2 regions of the Stenotrophomonas sp. YJH_SMC_40 genome follow, and region 1 is predicted to be linked to the other one. Evidence: predicted binding sites of a transcription regulator. Region 1 holds the regulator's gene; the other holds the start of a gene.

Region 1 (3,613 bases):
CTGGGCCCGCGCGACCGCGCGCTGGCCGCGCAGCTGCAGTGGCTGCGCGCCGCCCGCCAGGTACGCACCCTGCTGGTGCTGCCGGCCAACACCAGCTTCGGCGACATGGACGAGGTGGTCCGCCGCTTCGGCGCCGCCAACCTGCAGGGCCTGGTGCTGAGCAAGCTGGACGAGACCGGCCGCTTCGGCAACGCCCTGTCAGTGGCCGTGGACCACGCCCTGCCGATCACCTGGGTGACCGATGGCCAGGACGTTCCGGAGGACCTGCACCGGGCCAGTGCGGCCAATCTCGTACTTCGCCTTGAAGATTTGCGCCGCGCGGCCGATATGCCCTGCAACCCGGAGTTGAACCATGCCGTCGCGTGAGTACGCCAAGCTGACCAAGACCTTCCCGCTGTCGGCCACCCGCAGCGAGCCGCTCGGCCCTGTGCGCACCATTGCCGTCACTGGCGGCAAGGGCGGCGTGGGCAAGACGAATGTGTCCGCCAACCTGGCGGTGGCACTGGCCGGCATGGGCAAGCGCACGCTGCTGCTGGACGCCGACCTGGGCCTGGCCAACATCGACGTGATCCTGGGGCTGAACCCGACCTTCACGCTGGCCGACCTGGTCGCCGGCCGCTGCTCGCTGGACGACGTCATCGTCGAAGGCCCGAACGGCGTGCTGGTGGTGCCGGCCGCGTCCGGCCGCCGGCACATGGCCGAGCTGGCCCCGGCCGAGCACGTCGGCCTGGTCAACGTGTTCTCCGAGCTGGAACGCGAACTGGACATCATGGTGGTGGACACCGCCGCCGGCATCACCGACGGCGTGCTGACCTTCTGCCAGGCCGCGCAGGACACCGTGGTGGTGGTCTGTGACGAGCCGGCCTCGATCACCGACGCCTACGCGCTGATCAAGGTGCTGTCGCGCGAACGCGGCGTGGACCGCATCCAGGTAGTGGCCAACATGGTGCGCGACCCCAACGAGGGCCGCGTGCTGTACGAAAAGCTGACCCGCGTCTGCGAGAAGTTCCTCGCCGATGTCTCGCTGAACTACCTGGGCTGCGTGCCGCAGGACGACTGGCTGCGCCTGTCGGTGCAGCGCCAGCAGCCGGTGGTGAAGGCCTACCCGTCCAGCCCGGCCGCGCTGGCGATCACCGAGATCGCGCGTCGCACCGCACGCTGGCAGGCGCCGACCGAACCGCGTGGCGGCGTCGAGTTCTTCCTCGAGCGCATCCTCAAGCAGCGCGGGGTGGCCGCATGAAAGGCGCAGCCCAGTACAGGGAAGTCCAGCGCTCGGCGGCCAACGAGGTCATCGCCCAGCATTCGGACCTGGTGCGGCGCATCGCCCACCACCTGGCCGCGCGGTTGCCGGCCAGCGTTGAAGTGGACGACCTGATCCAGGCCGGCATGATGGGCCTGATCGAAGCGTCGCGCAGCTACGACGCCGACCAGGGCGCCTCGTTCGAGACCTATGCCTCGATCCGCATCCGCGGTTCGATGATCGACGAGATCCGCCGTGGCGACTGGGTGCCGCGCTCGGTGCACCGCCGTGCCCGCGATGCCGCCGCCACCATCCGCCGCCTAGAACAGAGCAGCGGCCGCGCCGCCAGCGCCACCGAGGTGGCCGCCGCGATGGAGATGCCGCTGCCCGAATACCTGCGGTTGATGGAGGACGCCGCACGTGGCCAGGTGCTGAGCCTGGAGTCGCGCATCGAGGACCAGGGCGAGCTGGACACCGTCGCCCAGGGCGGCCCGACCCCGCAGCAGGTGCTGGAGCGTGGTGAATTCGGCCGTGAGCTGGGCAAGGCCATCGGCCACCTGCCCGAGCGCGAACAGCTGGTGCTCTCGCTCTACTACGAGCAGGAACTGAACCTGAAGGAGATCGGCGCGGTGCTCGGCGTGAGCGAGTCGCGGGTCTGCCAGATCCACGGCCAGGCGGTGCTGCGCCTGCGTGGCCGGCTCAAGATTTTCGAGGCGGCGGACGCCGGCCTGGAAGAATGAACATGCCCGAGGCGGCTGCCCCCGGCCGCCCGGAATGAACAACAAAGGAACTCTGCTTTGAACAAGAACATGCGCATCCTGATCGTCGATGACTTCTCGACCATGCGTCGGATCGTCAAGAACCTGCTGGGCGATCTGGGCTTCACCAATACCGCCGAAGCCGAGGACGGGCATGCCGCGCTGTCGCTGCTGCAGAGCCAGCCGTTCGATTTCGTGGTCACCGACTGGAACATGCCGGTGATGACCGGCATCGAGCTGCTGAAGGCGATCCGTGCCGATGCCAAGCTGAAGACCCTGCCAGTGCTGATGGTCACCGCCGAAGCCAAGCGCGAACAGATCATCGAAGCCGCCCAGAACGGCGTGAACGGCTACATCATCAAGCCGTTCACTGCGCAGACGCTGGAAGAGAAGCTCGGCAAGATCTTCGAACGCCTGGCGGCCAGCGCCTGATGGATACCACGGTCGACAAGAGCGCCCTCGCCCTGCGCCTGCAGGAAGCCCTGGACGCACTCGAGTCCGGTGACGAGGCCGCCTGGCGGCAGCGCATCGACGGACTGGTCGCGCTGCGTACGCAGCCGATGATGAGCGGCCTCTCGCGGCTGGCCCGCGAGCTGGGGCAGGCACTGGGTGAGCTGCCGACCGTGCCCAGCGAGGCCGGTGAGCTGGACGACGCCTGCGCACGCCTGGACCACGTGGTGGCCATGACCGAACAGGCCACGCACCGCACCCTGGACCTGGCCGAGGAATGCCGCAGCCTGACCGAACAGTTGCGTGCTGAAGGCCTGCAGCCGGGCCAGGACGCGCAGCTCGAGCGCATCCGCCACAACCTGACCGAGATCGCCCTGACCCAGAGCTACCAGGACCTGACCGGGCAGATCATCCGTCGCGTGGTCGGCATCGTCCGCCGCGTGCACGAGGGCTTCGGCGCACTCGGCCTGCCGCCGGAACAGCATCGCACCGACCCGGAACTGGCCGGGCCGGCACTGAAGGGACTGGACCGCCACGCGGTCTCGCAGAACGACGCCGACGACCTGTTGTCGGATCTGGGGCTGTAAGCATGAGCGCGGTATCCGACGACATCACTGCCGATTTCATCATCGAGGCACAGGAAATCCTGGATCGCCTGGGCGAACAGCTGGTGTCGCTGGAGCAGGCACCGCAGGACACCGAGCAGCTCAACGCGGTGTTCCGTGGATACCACACGCTCAAGGGCGGTGCCGGCTTCCTTGGCGTCACCGCGATGGTCGAACTGTGCCACGCCGCTGAAGAGGCCCTGGGCATCGCGCGTGCCGGGCAGGCGGTGCTGCAGGCCCACCACTTCGACGCCGCCCAGCAATCGCTGGACTACCTGCAGTCGATGCTGGACGCCGTGTCCTCCGGCACCGAGCCAGGCTATGCGCCGCCGGACCTGATCGCGCAGTTCGACATGAACGGTGGCACTGCCGCGCCGGTCGCTGCGGCCGCGCCTGCGGCAGCCGGCAGCGACCTGATCACCGACGACGAATTCGAGGCCCTGCTCGACCAGCTGCATGGCGGCAACGCACCGACCGCGGTCGCGCCGCCCAGGAAGGCCGACGACGGCCTGATCAGCGAAGACGAGTTCGAAGCGCTGCTGGACCAGCTGCACGGCGGC
Region 2 (3,613 bases), on a different contig from region 1:
GCGTGGCCAGTTGGAACTGGCCCGCACCGCACAGGGCGGCATGCACCTGACCGCCTGGGTGCCGGCATGAACGGCAGCGCGATCCGTGTTGCCCTGGCCGACGACCAGGCGCTGGTCCGCGCCGGGCTGCGTGCGTTGTTGCAGGGGTTGGGCGTGGACGTGGCGCTGGAGGCCGAGGAGGGCCAGGCGTTGCTGGACGCGCTGTCCACCCAGCGCGTGGATGTTGTGCTCAGTGACATCCGCATGCCCGGGATGGACGGCATCGAGGCAGTGCGCCAGCTGCGCGCGCGCGGCGATGCCACGCCGTGGCTGCTGCTGACGACCTTTGATGAAAGTGACCTGCTGCTGCGCGCCAGCGAGGCCGGCGCACAGGGCTTCCTGCTCAAGGACGCCGCACCCGCAGACCTGCGCGAGGCGATCGAGCGCGTCGCCGTTGGCGAAACCCTGCTGCTGCCGGTCAGCACCGAGCCGGTACGCGCCCGCTACCGCTTCCACGATGAAGCACCGCCCACCGATACCTTCGGGGAACGCGAGGTGGCGATCCTGCGCTTGCTGGCCGGTGGCTACAGCAACAAGGAGATCGCGCGCAGCCTGTTCCTGGCCGAGGGCACGGTGAAGAACTACGTGTCCGCCATACTCGACAAGCTGGGCACCCGCGATCGCACCCGTGCGGTGCTGAAGGCGATTACCCTGCGCATCATCTGAGTGGACCGAGCAAGGAGTGCCAGTGAACCCGATCCTGCATGTGGAAATCCCGGCCAGTGACCTGGACCGTGCCATCACGTTCTACCAGCGGTGGCTGCAGGTCGCGGTGGACGAACCTGTCGTGCTGCACGACTGCCGGATGGCCTACCTGCCGTTCTCCGATGAGGCCGCCGGTGCCAGCATTGCGCTGGTGCTCGGCGCGGACTACCGGCCTTCCGAACAGGGGGCGCGCGTCTACATCGGCGTCGATGACCTGGATGCGAGCCTGGAGCGAGCACTGCAAGCGGGCGCCGAGCTGTGCTTCGGACCCGCCGACGCGGGCGACTGGCGCGTGGCCGAGATCCGCGACAGCGAAGGCAACCGCATTGCGCTGCAGGCGCGCGCAGCTCTGTAGAGCCGAGACCACGCTCGGCTGCTGTTGGCCCAGCCGCTCCAGCTCAGCCGAGCATGGGCTCGGCCCTACAAGGTCGCGGCGCGCGAGCGCTGCAGCCAGTCATTGATGGCCGGGTCCAGTCGCGGGTCGTCCGGTAGCTGCATGCCGAAGCGCTGTTGCAGCACGGCACGCACATCACCCACATCATGCAGCGGGCGCTTGTCCGGTGCCTGCCCGGGGCGATACTCGGTGTAGTTGCCGCTGCCGATGGTGCGGCGCCAGTCCGGCCCGGTCAGCGACGCGCGCAGCTGCCCGGGGAAACTGGAGTCGGGATGGGTGCACACGTACCAGTTGCCCACCACGTTGTCGATCGGTGCCGGCGCCTGCAGGTCGAACCGATACATCGCCCGCCAACCATCGTTGGACTCGGCCGACAGTACGAAATCACCCTCGTCGTGCAGGCGCTGCAGCAGATAGCGTTCGTGCGGCGTGGCCTGCGGCTGCGGATCATGCAGGCGCAGCGGCACGGTCGGGGTCAGGCTGCCGAAACCGGCATCCACCAGCCAGTCGTCGCTGTCTACGTTCACGCGCAGCAGCAGGTGGGTACGCGCGGTCAGTTCGCCGTCCTGGGCGGCCAGCAGTACCCGCGCGCTCAATGGCTGCGCATCGAAGCCCAATGCCTGCAGCAGCGCCAGCAACCCGCCATTGAGTTCGAAGCAGTAACCACCGCGGCGCTCGTCGAGCAGCTTGCGCTGCACGCTGTCCAGGTCGATCGGCACCGCATCGCGCAGCAGGCAGCTGAGGGTCTCGAAGGGCATCAGTGCGTTGTGGCGCTGCTGCAGCAGGGTCAGGCCGGCCAGGGTCCGCGGTGGCGGTGCATCCAGCTGCAGGCGCTGCAGGTAGCGGGGTACATCGAGCGTCGTCATGGAGACACCGGGCGGGGGAGGGATGTCCACTGTGCTCCCCCAACCGGGGTTGAGGTCAAGCGCGGCGGCCGTGTCATGCCTCCGTCGCCTGCACCCGGTACAAAGGCCGCGTCCACCAGCGATGGGGGGACGCAGACGAAGAAAGCGCTAAAGTTGTCCTGAGTCAGGCCGATACAGGTGCGTCTTTCCGCCTGGAGTCTGTCATGTCGGCCGTTGTTCCCCACCTCCGGTCCCTGCGCACGCGCCTTGCTGCGTTGCACTCGGCGTCCCCCGGGCTGCTGCGCTGGCTGCAGCCACATCGGCTCAGCGTGGCCAACAAGCTCAAGGCCACACTGTGGATCTGCGGCCTGGGCCTGGTGGCGATCGCTGCTGTCTACGCCTGGACTGGCCATGCCAACGCACTGGCTGCGCGCAGCCAGGCCAGCTACCAGCGCGGCAGCGATCTGGCTGCCAGCCTGTCCACGCGGGTAGCCGAAGCGCGTCGCCTGCAGACCCAGTATGCGCGCAGTTTCGATGATGCCGACCGCGCGCAGCTGTTGGCCACGCAGAAGGCGTTGCAGACCGATCTGCAGGCGCTGCGCGCGATGCCGATGGATGCTGGCCGGCGCAAGGCCCTGCAGGCGCTGACCGAAGCCGCCGACGCGTTCTCGCAGGGTGTGGCCGCCCTGTTCGAACGGGTCGACGAGATGGGCCGTGGTGATGCCGGCCTCGCTGCGCAGCTGCAGCAGGCCGCCGACACCCTGCAGGCGCAGGTGGATGTGCAGCAGCGGCCCGCGCTGGCGCTGTCCCTGCAGAAGATGCGAAGGCAGGAGGCACTGCTGCTGCTCGACGGTGATTCCACCCACGCCGACCGCGCCAGCGAGGAGAAGCTGCCGTTCGACCTCGCGCTGGCGGGCCTGCCTGCGGATGTGCAGGACACCCTGCGCACCGGGATGGAGGCGTATCAGGCCGCACTGCTGGGGTATACCGCTGCCCGCGTCGGCCTGGATGTGGAAGCGCAGTCGCTGCTGGATACCGCCACGGGCGTAGCGCCGGCGTTGGCCGCATTCCAGCAGGCACAGGTGGCGGCGCTGGCCAGGGCGCAGGCACGCCAGCAGGCCGGCGCGCGCACCATGAGCGTGGTGTTCGCACTGACCCTGCTGCTGGTGGCCGGCGTGCTGATCACCAGCCTGGTGCTGGTGCTGCGTGCGGTGCGCCAGCCTATCCAGGACACCCTGCGTTTCGCCAGCGACATCGCCGACGACCGCCTCGACACCACTCTGCGCGTCTACAACGCCAACGATGAAATCGGCCAGCTGGCCCAGCGCCTGGTCGACATGCAGCAGCGCCTGCGCGCGCGCATCGAGACCGAGCGTGCGGTGGCCCGCGGCAACACCCGCGTGCGGCAGGCATTGGACAGCGCACAGGCCGGCTTGATGGTGATTGATGCCGAAGGCCTGGTGGCGTACGCCAATCCGGCGCTGCTGCAGCAGCTTGCACTCCGGCTTGAAGATCTGGTGGGGAGCGATGCGGTACGCCTGCATCCGGCACTGGCCAGCCTGGCTGGCGTGCGCCAGCGCGAGGAGCGCGAGATCGGTCATGCCGGCGTCCGCTACCAGTTGATCGCCAA

Evidence for each region. Region 1 encodes FliA, which starts transcription of late flagellar genes. Its sites were predicted from a motif close to TAAAGTTTNNCNNNCNNNGGCCGATAA; they were not measured.
Region 2: the regulator FliA is predicted to act here: its motif matches at 2,153-2,179, upstream of AC5P6X_RS03890 (methyl-accepting chemotaxis protein).

What each region holds. Positions count from the first base shown of each region.
Region 1 is NZ_JCAFRX010000014.1:10,322-13,934, reverse strand. It holds gene flhF (flagellar biosynthesis GTPase FlhF) at 1-366, shown strand, start outside; gene AC5P6X_RS20050 (MinD/ParA family ATP-binding protein) at 353-1,240, shown strand; gene AC5P6X_RS20045 (RNA polymerase sigma factor FliA) at 1,237-1,980, shown strand; gene cheY (chemotaxis response regulator CheY) at 2,038-2,430, shown strand; gene AC5P6X_RS20035 (protein phosphatase CheZ) at 2,430-3,035, shown strand; gene AC5P6X_RS20030 (chemotaxis protein CheA) at 3,038-3,613, shown strand, end outside.
Region 2 is NZ_JCAFRX010000002.1:190,597-194,209, forward strand. It holds gene AC5P6X_RS03870 (sensor histidine kinase) at 1-70, shown strand, start outside; gene AC5P6X_RS03875 (response regulator transcription factor) at 67-705, shown strand; gene AC5P6X_RS03880 (VOC family protein) at 728-1,099, shown strand; gene AC5P6X_RS03885 (arylamine N-acetyltransferase family protein) at 1,165-2,004, opposite strand; gene AC5P6X_RS03890 (methyl-accepting chemotaxis protein) at 2,208-3,613, shown strand, end outside.